Regions from separate parts of the Dactylosporangium sp. NPDC050688 genome, predicted to be linked through region 1. Evidence: riboswitches for the same ligand, from Rfam matches in the RefSeq annotation. Region 1 holds a riboswitch; the other holds the start of a gene.

Region 1 (5,087 bases):
GGCTCGCACCGTCGGTGCTGCACCCGGTGGCCGGCGCCGACGGCGTCGGCACCACCCACCTCGGCGGGCTGCTCTCCCGCGACTCCCTGCCCGACGCCCGCCTCGCCTTCGAACAGGACCAGCTGCAGCGCACCGTCCGGTTCGCCGCCCGACCGGACGCCCTCACCTGGTCCACCGCGTCCACGCTCGCCACGACCGTCGTGCAGCTCAAGGCCACGTCCGGCGCCTCCAGCGGCCCCGACGCGTCGCTGCGCTGGGAGTCGCAGCTCGACGCGGTGCTGCGCGACGCGCGGACCCAGGTCAACGCCGCGTCCGCCCAGGCGTCGGTGCTGCTCACCGGGATCGTGTCGGCGACGGTACTGGTGCTGCTGGTCGCCGCCGGCCTGCTGGTGCACCGCCGCGTCCCGCCCCTCACCACCGCCCGGCACCGCGGGGCGGCACTGCCCGACCTCGGCGCGGAACTGTTCATCGAGTCAGCCGCGGCGGCGCTGGCGGCCACCGCGATCGGTCTCGCCCTCGCCCGCGCCGTCGCGCCCGGCGTCGCCGTGCTGTCGGCGCTGCCGCTGGCCGCGGCCGCCGCCACCGCCGCACCGGCGTTCGGCGTGCTCGCCGCCGCCCGCGCCACCAACGACCGGCGTACCCCGGCGAACAGCAGCGCCCGCCGCTGGACCCGGCGCACCCGGCAACTGCGCCGCGCCGCGCTGGACGTCGCGATCGTCATCGCCGCGGCCGGCGCCCTCACCGCGCTGCACCAACGCGGCATCACCCCGACCGGCACGGCCTCCACCCCCGACGGCAGTGGGGGCCTGCCCACCAGCGCACCGGCGCTCGGCGCGCTCGCCGCGGCGCTGCTGCTGCTGCGGCTGCTGCCCGCCGGCACCCGCCTCGCGCTCCGCCAGGCCCTGCGCTCCCGCCGCCCCCTCGCCGTGTTCGGCGCCGCCCGGGCCGCCGCCACCGCCACCCGGATCCTCCCGCCGCTGGCGCTGGTGACTGCCACCGCACTCGCGTCGTTCGCCCTCACCGTCGACGCCACCGCCGGTCAGGGTCTCACCGACGGCTCGTGGCGCACCGTCGGCGCCGACGCCCGCGTCGACGTCGCCCCGGCCGCGGCGACCTCGACGCCCGCCCTCGCCGCGCGCATCGCCGCCGCACCCGGGATCGACCACGTCGTCGTCGCACAGGTCACCGACCGGGCCAGGGTCATCGCCGACGCCGCGATCACCGCCCCCCGCCTGGTGATCGTCGACGCCGCCGCGTTCCAGCGGCTGCTCGCCGCCACCCCGCTGCCGGACGCACCGGCGCTCGCCCGGCTCGCGAACCCCGCCCCCGGCGACGTCCCCGCGCTGGTGCTCTCCGGCGACGGCAGCCTCCAGCCCGGCATGCACCTGCAACTGCCCCAGCCGGACGGCGCCCCGGCGATCCGGCTCACCGCCGTCGGCACCGCGCCCGCCATCGGCGGCGCCACCGACCTCGTCGTCGTGGACACCGCCGGCCTCGCTGCCGCCGGCCTGACCACCGTGCCCAACACCGTCTGGGTGACCGGTCCCGGCACCGCCGCCGCCGTCGCCTCGGGTGACTCCGCCGCCAACGTCGTGCTCCGCGCCGACGTGGAACGCGCGCGCCGCGCTGCGCCGCTGACCGCGGGTCTGCTGCGGCTGGCCCGCACCGCCGCCGCGACGCTGCTGGTGCTGGGACTGCTCGGGCTCGCCCTCGGCGCCGCCGCCGGCGCACCGCAACGCTGGCAGACCCTCACCCGCCTGCGCACCCTCGGCCTGCGGCCACGTGACGCCCGCTGGATCGCGGCCGGCGAGCTGCTGCCTGCGGTGCTGCTCGCCGCCGTGGGCGGCCCGCTGCTCGGCGCGGTGCTGGCCCGGCTCACGCTCGGCCCGCTCGAACTGCGGCTGCTCACCCGCCAGACCGTTGACCCTTCCCTGGTACTGCCGTGGGGGTGGCTCGCGCTGCTGGGCGGGGTGCTGCTGGCGGCGGTCGCCGTCGTGGTGCCGGTCGAGGCGGCGCTGCGCCGCCGCCGGCAGCTGGGCGAGGTGCTCCGCGCGGGCGAGTGACCCGGCGCAGTGTCCGCGGGGCGCACCAGGCTGCGGTCGAACCGGTGCTGTCCCTGCACGTCGAACTCGGTCGCGTGGTCCTGGCCGACCCCGACCGGCGTCGATGTACTACGGTTCAGGCGACCACCCGCAGCGAAACCGGTGCGACACCGGTGCTGTCCCGCAACTGTGATGCCCCGATCCGTACGGTCCGGGGACTAGCCAGGTCGCCTGCCGGGGACGGTCGCGAACCGCGCTCTCGAGGAAGGGCGCCTTGCGGGCGGGGCATGTTCGTCACCCCCTGTCGGCGAAGCACCGACTCCTCGACCGACAGGAGGACTGATGAGCAGACGCACCCCGGTAACGTTCGGTGCCGCCCTGGTCGCCATCGCGCTCACGCTCGGCGCTTGCGCCGGCGGCGCGGACGGCACCCCGCAGCCCGGCTCCGCCGACGCCGCCGCGTATCCGGTGACGGTGGGCAAGGTCACGCTGGAGCAACGCCCCACGAAGATCGTGTCGCTGTCGCCGAGCACCACCGAGATGCTCTTCGCGATCGGTGCGGGCGCGCAGGTGACGGCGGTCGACGACCAATCCGACTATCCGGCCGAGGTACCGACGTCGCAGTTGTCCGGGTTCCAGCCGAACGCCGAGGCGATCGTGGCCAAGAACCCCGACCTGGTCGTCCTGACCACCGACGCCAACAAGGTCGTCGAGCAGCTCGCCAAGTTCAAGATCCCGGTCTACCTCGCACCGGCGGCCGTCACGCTCGACGACACGTACCGGCAGATCGACGAGCTGGGCCGGCTCACGGGCCACGGCTCCGAGGCCACGGACCTGGTCGGACGCATGCGCCACGACGTCGACAAGCTGATCAAGGGCCTGCCGCCGCGCTCGAGCAAGCTGACGTACTACTACGAGCTCGACCCGACGCTGTACACGGTCACCGGCAGCACGTTCGTCGGCTCGCTGTTCACCATGGCAGGCCTGCAGAACGTGGCCGATCCCGCGGACCCCGGCGGCGCGAAGGGCGGCTATCCCCAGCTCTCCGTCGAGGTGCTGGTCCAGGCCGACCCGGATCTGGTGTTCCTCGCCGACGCGAAGTGCTGCAAGCAGTCGGCCGAGACGGTCGCCGCCCGCCCCGGCTGGTCCGGCATCACCGCGGTGAAGACCGGGCGGATCGTCGCGCTGGACGACGCCGTGGCGTCCCGCTGGGGCCCGCGCGCGGTCGATCTGCTCCGGGCCATCGTCGAGGCAGTGGCCAAGGTGCCCGCGTGAGACCCAGCCGCCGGTCCACCGACCGGCTCCGCCCGAGCTGGGTCGTGGCCGGCGTGCTGGCGATGCTCGTGGCGCTGGTGGGCGGCGTCGCCCTGGGCCCGGTGAGCCTGCCGCCCGGCAGCGTCGCCGCCGAACTGCTGAACCTGCTGCCCGGCGTGCACCTGGACAGCGGCCTCAATGAGCGCGAGATCGCCATCGTCGCCGAGATCCGGCTGCCCCGGGTCGTCCTCAGCCTGCTGGTCGGCGCGATGCTGGCCCTCGCCGGCGGCTGCTTCCAGGGCGTGTTCCGTAATCCTCTGGCCGATCCGAGCCTGCTGGGCGTGGCGGCCGGCGCGGGCCTGGCGGTCACCGTCCTCATCGCGTACCGTGGCGGCGCGCAGGGCACGCTGCTCGGCGGGGTCCCACTGACTACACCGGTCGTCGCGTTCGCCGGCGCGATGGGCGCGGTGCTGCTGGCCTACCTGCTCAGCGCCGGCGCCGGGCGGGAACGCTCGCCGACCACGCTGATCCTGGCCGGCGTGGCGGTCTCGGCCTTCCTGGCCGCCGCCCAGACGTACGTGATGCAGCGCAACATCGACACGATCCGCGAGGTGTACTCCTGGCTGCTCGGGCGCCTGTCCACCGCCGGCTGGTCCGACGTGCGGGTCGTCCTACCCTATGCGGGCGTGACCGCCGCGGTGATCCTGCTCCTGCGCAGGGAGCTGGACGTGCTCTCGGTCGGTGACGAGGAGGCCGCGAGCCTCGGGCTGAACCCGCAGCGGTCGCGCTACGTGCTGCTCGCCGCGGCCAGCCTGGCCACCGCCGCCGCGGTGTCGGTGTCCGGTCTCATCGGATTCGTCGGCATCATCGTCCCGCACACCGTCCGGCTGCTCGTCGGCGCCAGCTACCGGGCGATCCTTCCGCTGTCGATGCTCTTCGGCGGTGCGTTCCTGACCGTCGCGGACCTGGTGGCCCGCACCGCGGGCAACCCCGCCGAGATCCCGATCGGGGTGGTCACCGCGTTCTTCGGCGCGCCGTTCTTCGTGCTCGTCCTGCGCTCCTCCGGGCGGGTGGCACTGTGACCGGTTCCGCGGCGAGGCGCAGGAGGCCCGGCACCATGGGCTCGGTCCGCGAGGCGCGCGGCCGCAGCGGAGCGCAGGACGCATGACCGCCGTCGAGGTACGGGATCTGCGGGTCACGCTGGACGGCGCGACCATCCTGGCCGGCGTCGACCTGACCGTCGAGGCCGGCGAATGGGTCACGATCATCGGGCCGAACGGCGCCGGCAAGTCGACCCTCCTGCGCGCCGTCGGCGGTCTCGTGCCCAGCACCGGGTCGATCGCCCTGTTCGGCGCGCCGGTGGCCCGCCTGCCCCGCCGCCAGCGGGCCCGGACCGTCGCGGCCGTCATGCAGTCGCCGGTCGTCCCGCCCGGCATGGCCGTGTTCGACTACGTCCTGCTCGGCCGCACGCCATACGTCGCGCCGCTGGGTCGGGAGTCCGCCGCTGACCTGGTCGCGGTGCGCGAGGTGCTGGGCCGGCTCGACCTGGACCGCTTCGCCGGGCGGCTGCTCGGCACCCTCTCCGGCGGTGAACGGCAGCGGGTGTTCCTGGCCCGGGCACTCGTCCAGGGCGCCAGCCTGCTGCTGCTGGACGAGCCGGGCACCGCGCTGGACATCGGGCACCAGCAGGAGGTGCTGGAGCTGGTGGATCAGCTGCGCCGGGAAAGCGGGCTGACGGTCCTGGCGACGATGCACGACCTCGCGATCGCCGGCCAATACGCAGACCGGATG
Region 2 (5,087 bases), on a different contig from region 1:
CCACCGTGCCCGGAGGCCAGCTCCGGCAGCAGCGCGGCCAGGGAGATCGCCGCGTCGAGGTCGGCGGCCTCGACGACGTAGAACCCGCCGAGGGCCTCCTTCGACTCCAGGAACGGCCCGTCAGTCGTGACGAGCCGCCCGCCGCCGGAGCCACGCAGGGTCGTCGCGGTCGCCGAGCCCTCCAGCTCCTGCCCGTGCAGGACGCCGGTCCCGGCCGCGGCGTGGAACGCCCGGTGGCCCTCCTCCTTCGCCCGCCGCTCCTGCTCGGTCTCGGCGTCCCAGCGCTGCTCGTCGCCGTAGATGAGGATCAGGTACTTCGCCATTGTCCGTCCCATTCGTCCATCGGGCCCGTTGTCGTGCCCGTCCAGCTGTACGACGAACCGCAGTGCGGCAGAATCGACAAGCGCCGCCGGGTGAGCTGGAGCCAACCGACAGCTACCAGCGGTCGTGGTGCAGCGCCGCGGCGAGCGGGGTGCGGTGCCGCCAGCCGTGCCGCTCCAGGTCCGGCACCGTCTCCAGGTGCGTCACCGGCCCGAGGCACAGCCACGCGACCGGGCGGATCGTCTCGGGGATGCCCAGCAGCTCACGCACGAACGGCTCGCGGTAGAACGACACCCACCCCACGCCCAGGTCCTCGGCGGTCGCGGCGAGCCACAGATTCTGGATGGCGAGGCACACCGAGTAGAGGCCGGCGTCGGCGATCGCGTGCCGCCCCAGCACTCCCGGTCCGCCGCGGCCGGCGTCGTACGTGACGACCACCGACATCGTCGACTCCAGCACCCCATCGATCTTGATCCGGGCGAACGTCCCGGCGGCCTCGCCGTCAAGGGTCGCGGCGAACGTCGCCCGCTCCTGCCGGACGTGCTCGTGAAACGCGCGGCGCAGCCCGGGGTCGCGCACGAGGACGAAGTCCCACGGCTGGGTCAGCCCCACGCTCGGGGCCGCGTGCGCGGCGCTCAGCACGCGGTCGAGGACCTCGCCGGGGATCGGCGCCCCGGTGAACTGGCCGCGCACGTCGCGGCGGCGGCGCACGACGTCGTACAGGTCGGTGCTCATGAGGGCAGGCTCCCGCTGCTCGGCCCGCCCCGTCGCGGGGCGGGCGGTGACCGCGAGGCCGGTCTTCGGACTCTCGGATCAACGCCTGCACCGTCCGCCTTCCCAGCCCGCAGGCCAGTGACCGCACGCCGCGCGGGCGCGCATGGACGGCAGCTCCCCGATCACCGCGGCGGGCCCGTGCCGGATTCACACCGGCTTCCCGATTCTCCCCGGTCGCCCGGGGCACCTCGCATCAGTTCATGCCGCCGCAAGCCTAAACGCCTGGCCTAGACGCACAGCCGGTAATGCGTGGTGAGCCGCCCCTCCTCCAGCAGGTGGAACGCGAGCGCCGGCGGCGGCTCCGGACGGGCCTCGGCAGTGATATGGGCTTATGCTCATATCTGTCATTGTGGCACGGATCGCGGCAGGGTCGTCGGTATGCTTCGGGCGTGGACAGGAGGAGCGACATGAGCGCAGCGGCTGTTGGCGCTCGGATGCCGACCACGATCACCCTCGACGACGTCGCGGCCATGGCGGATGCGGATGAGCATCACCGCTACGAGCTGAGTCGAGAAGGGGTGCTGTCCATCATGCCGCCGGCCCACCCGGAGCATGCGGTGACCGTCGCCAAGATGGTGCACTGGTTCCACGCCAATGGGTTTGGACCCGAGCAGATCATGGTCGACTGCGGCATCCACGTCGGCGGCGGGCGGCAGCCGGACGTGACGGTCTGGGCGAAGGACAAGCCACCACGCGCGGCACGCTCCAGCTACGCGGGCATCGACGGACTACTTCTCGCGGTCGAGGTGGTGTCGCCCGACAGCGAGCACATCGACCGCGTCATCAAGCGCGACGAGTATGCGACGGCCGGCGTCCCCCGCTACTGGATCGTCGGTCGCGACGCGGCCACCACCTTGCAGGCGCTGGTCCTGCGCGACGGCGAGTTCGTGACGGAGCACGAGCCGCGGCCCCTGGCCTGGCTGCTGAACGGGCCCGTGCCCGACCTCAGCTGAGGGCAACAGCACCGGTGGAAATAGGTCAGGTTCGTCACCGGTACCATCCCCGCACGTGACGGTGCAGGGAGTACTGCTCGACCTCGACGGCACGCTGCTGGACCACGAGGGCGCGGTGACCGCGGCGCTGCTGCGGTGGCTGCCCACGATCGGGGTCGGACCGGACGCGCGGACCCTGGCCCTGTGGCGCACCGTGCAGGAGCGGCACCTGGCCGGTTGGCGGGCCGGGCGCATCACGTTCCAGCAGCAGCGCCGCCGCCGCGTCAGGGACTTCCTGGTCGCGGTCGGCCGGCCCGCCGAGGACGACGAGGCGCGCCTGGACACCCTCTTCAACGGGTTTCTGCGGGGGTACGAGCAGGCCTGGGCGCCCTATCCTGACGCCGCACCGGCCCTGGCGGCGCTGCACCGGGCCGGACTGCGCACGGCGGTGCTCACCAACGGCATCGTGGCGCAGCAGACCGACAAGCTGGCCCGCATCGGGCTGCTGGACCGGGCCGGGCCGGTCTACACCGCCGAGGCGCTGGGGCTGTTCAAGCCCGACCCCGCGGTGTTCGCCGCGGCGTGCCGGCAGTGGGGGCTGCCGCCCGGCGCGGTGGTGAGCGTCGGCGACCGGCACGACCTGGACGTGGTGCCCGCCCGGGCGGCCGGGCTGCGCGCGGTGCACCTGGACCGCGACGGGGCCGGGCCGCTCGACGAGCCGCACCGGGTCACGTCACTGCGCGAGCTGCCCGCCCTGCTGTGACGCGGCCGCCCCGCCGAGGCTGCGGCCGAGGAAGTCGAGCAGGACGCCGGCGAGCTCGACGCGGTGGTCCGACAGCGCGTGGTCGGTGTCGAACACCAGGTGCTCCAGGCGGATGCGGGGGCGCTGCCCGTACGCCCGCACCAGCGGCTGATGGTGCACCTCCTGCGGCGTGACGGGGTCGCGGCCGGTGCCGACGAGCAGCACCGGGCGGTCCTCGAACGCGCGGGCGAGACCGGCCAGGCGCCACGCCGGACCGGCCGCGACCATCTCGCTGACGAGGGCCTCGCCGCTGGTGCCGCGCAGCGGGAGCAGGTCGCTGCCGAGCGCCTCGACGCACTCGGCCCGGGTCACGGGATCCGCGCACAGCACGGCGGCGGTGCCGACGTCGAACCCGGCGATCGAGACGGTCGCGGCCACGGCCGGGTCGGCGGCGGCGGTCATCAGCGCGGCGAACCCGCCGAGGCTGTGCCCGGCCACCGCGACGCGGGCCGGGTCGAGACGGTGCGCGGCGGCGAACGGCTCGGCGCGCACCGCGGCGACGACCGCGGCGGCGTCCTGCAGCACGTGCGTGAACGCGTAGTCGCCGCCCATCCCCCACGAGCCGCGGTAGTGGAACACGAGCGCCGCGTAGCCGGCCCGGCGCAGCGACTGCGCGAGGTCGAAGTTGCGCTCGTTGCCGGGGAAGCCGTGCAGGAGCACGACCACCGGGTGCGGGCCGGGGCCGGCCGGCAGGTGCAGCACGCCGGCGAGCGTCTGGCCGCCACTGGTGAAGGTGACCGCGGGCGTGCTCGCGGCCGGGACCGTCGTCATCGCCGGCAATCCTAGCGCCGGGCGCGGGTTGTCCAACGGTGTCCAACGACGGGCGATCGACGCCCGTCATATCGACACAATGGCCCGCATGGCGGCGGCTCAACTCGTACACGACGAACTCTATTGGAACTATCGGGAGCAGACCCGGACATCCGGGACGCTGCAACGCACCGGCCGGTTACGGGCGTGGCGCGAGGACGGCGGGCGATTACTGGCCATGCTGACCGTCCAGCCGTACTTCGAGGATTACGGGTGCACGATCCCGCAGCAGGTCCGGGCCCGGTTCCCGTTCTCGGGGCGGCTCGTCGACGTGGTGTCCTATGAGCCCGGCTGGTGGGGCGGCAGCTGCCGGTACCACATCGCCGACCCCGCGTACGCGGCCGTGCAGCGGTGGATGTCGGTGGACGCGCGCACCGTGGCCCGGCGCCTCGGGCCCGGCTTCCAGATCGACGACGAGGCGGACACCACGTTCGGACAGCTCGGCGCGTGACGGCCGGCTCGCGGCGAGCACGAACAGTGGGAATATCGGGCGAAACGCCATGAAGGCCGTGGGGTGTCCGTAGCGTTGGGTCGATGAGGATGGTTCACAGGCTGGCGGCCGTCGCGGCCGCCGTCGCGGTGACCGGTTCCCCGGCCACCGCCGCCCACGCCCAGGCTTCCGAGGACCTGCGGCCCGCGTTGCTGACGCCGGCCGACCTGCCCGGCGGGTTCGTGCCGGTCGCGGCGGCCACGAACACCGACGGCGCGGTGACCCTCGGCGGCAACTTCCCCGGCTGCCCGTCCCTGGCCCCGGTGACCGGCGACGGCACCACGGCCGCCGCCGTCACCTACAGCAAGGGCGCCGTCGGGCCGTACCTGACCCACGCGCTCGTGCACTTCCCGGCCGGCGGCGCCGCGCCCGCGATGGACCGCCTCGCCGCCGCCGGCACCACCTGCAAGTCCTTCAGCCAGGACCTGGCCGGCATCACGGTGCGCTTCACGCTGACCCCGGCGCAGCTGCCGGCGACACTCGGCGAGCGCGCGGTCGGGGTGCGGATGACCGGCGACACCGACTTCGGCATCGCGGTCACCGCCGACATCGTCGCGATCCGCCGCGGCGAGTACGTGCTGTGGCTCAACGACATGGCCGTCGGCACCACCGGCGCCGGCATGGTGGGCACCCTGGCCAAGACCGCCGCCGACCGCTGCGCGCAACGGGCCAAGGGCTGCTGAAGCCGTTGCCGGCCGGCAACGATCTGCCGCGCGGCGGGTCAGTGGTCGCTGACGGCCAGCACGACCTTGCCGGTCGAGCGGCCGGTGGCGACCAGCTCGTGCGCCTTGGCGACCTCCTCCAGGGGCAGCACCGTGTCCACCACGACCCGCAGCTGCCCCCGCTCGACCAGGTCGGCGAGGGACCGCAGGCCCGCATGGTCCGGCTGCACGAGCAGGAACCCGGCCCGCCGCCCCTGCCCCCGCGCCTCGTCCGCCAGGTACGCCTCGGCCGGCGA

The links. A riboswitch is a leader RNA that binds a small molecule or an ion and turns the genes downstream of it on or off. The one in region 1 is predicted to bind cobalamin.
Region 2: it holds a riboswitch for cobalamin, as region 1 does, so the genes downstream of both, bluB (5,6-dimethylbenzimidazole synthase) here and AB0H83_RS33245 (ABC transporter substrate-binding protein) in region 1, are expected to answer to the same signal.

Annotation. Positions count from the first base shown of each region.
Region 1 covers NZ_JBFAIC010000044.1:64,523-69,609, reverse strand. The annotation lists gene AB0H83_RS33250 (FtsX-like permease family protein) at 1-2,063, shown strand, start outside; cobalamin riboswitch at 2,158-2,296, shown strand; gene AB0H83_RS33245 (ABC transporter substrate-binding protein) at 2,385-3,317, shown strand; gene AB0H83_RS33240 (iron ABC transporter permease) at 3,380-4,378, shown strand; gene AB0H83_RS33235 (ABC transporter ATP-binding protein) at 4,461-5,087, shown strand, end outside.
Region 2 covers NZ_JBFAIC010000026.1:1,704-6,790, forward strand. The annotation lists gene AB0H83_RS24210 (YciI family protein) at 1-323, opposite strand, end outside; gene bluB (5,6-dimethylbenzimidazole synthase) at 436-1,056, opposite strand; cobalamin riboswitch at 1,095-1,301, opposite strand; gene AB0H83_RS24220 (Uma2 family endonuclease) at 1,530-2,048, shown strand; gene AB0H83_RS24225 (HAD family hydrolase) at 2,104-2,790, shown strand; gene AB0H83_RS24230 (alpha/beta fold hydrolase) at 2,761-3,600, opposite strand; gene AB0H83_RS24235 (hypothetical protein) at 3,689-4,090, shown strand; gene AB0H83_RS24240 (hypothetical protein) at 4,174-4,812, shown strand; gene AB0H83_RS24245 (NADP-dependent oxidoreductase) at 4,851-5,087, opposite strand, start outside.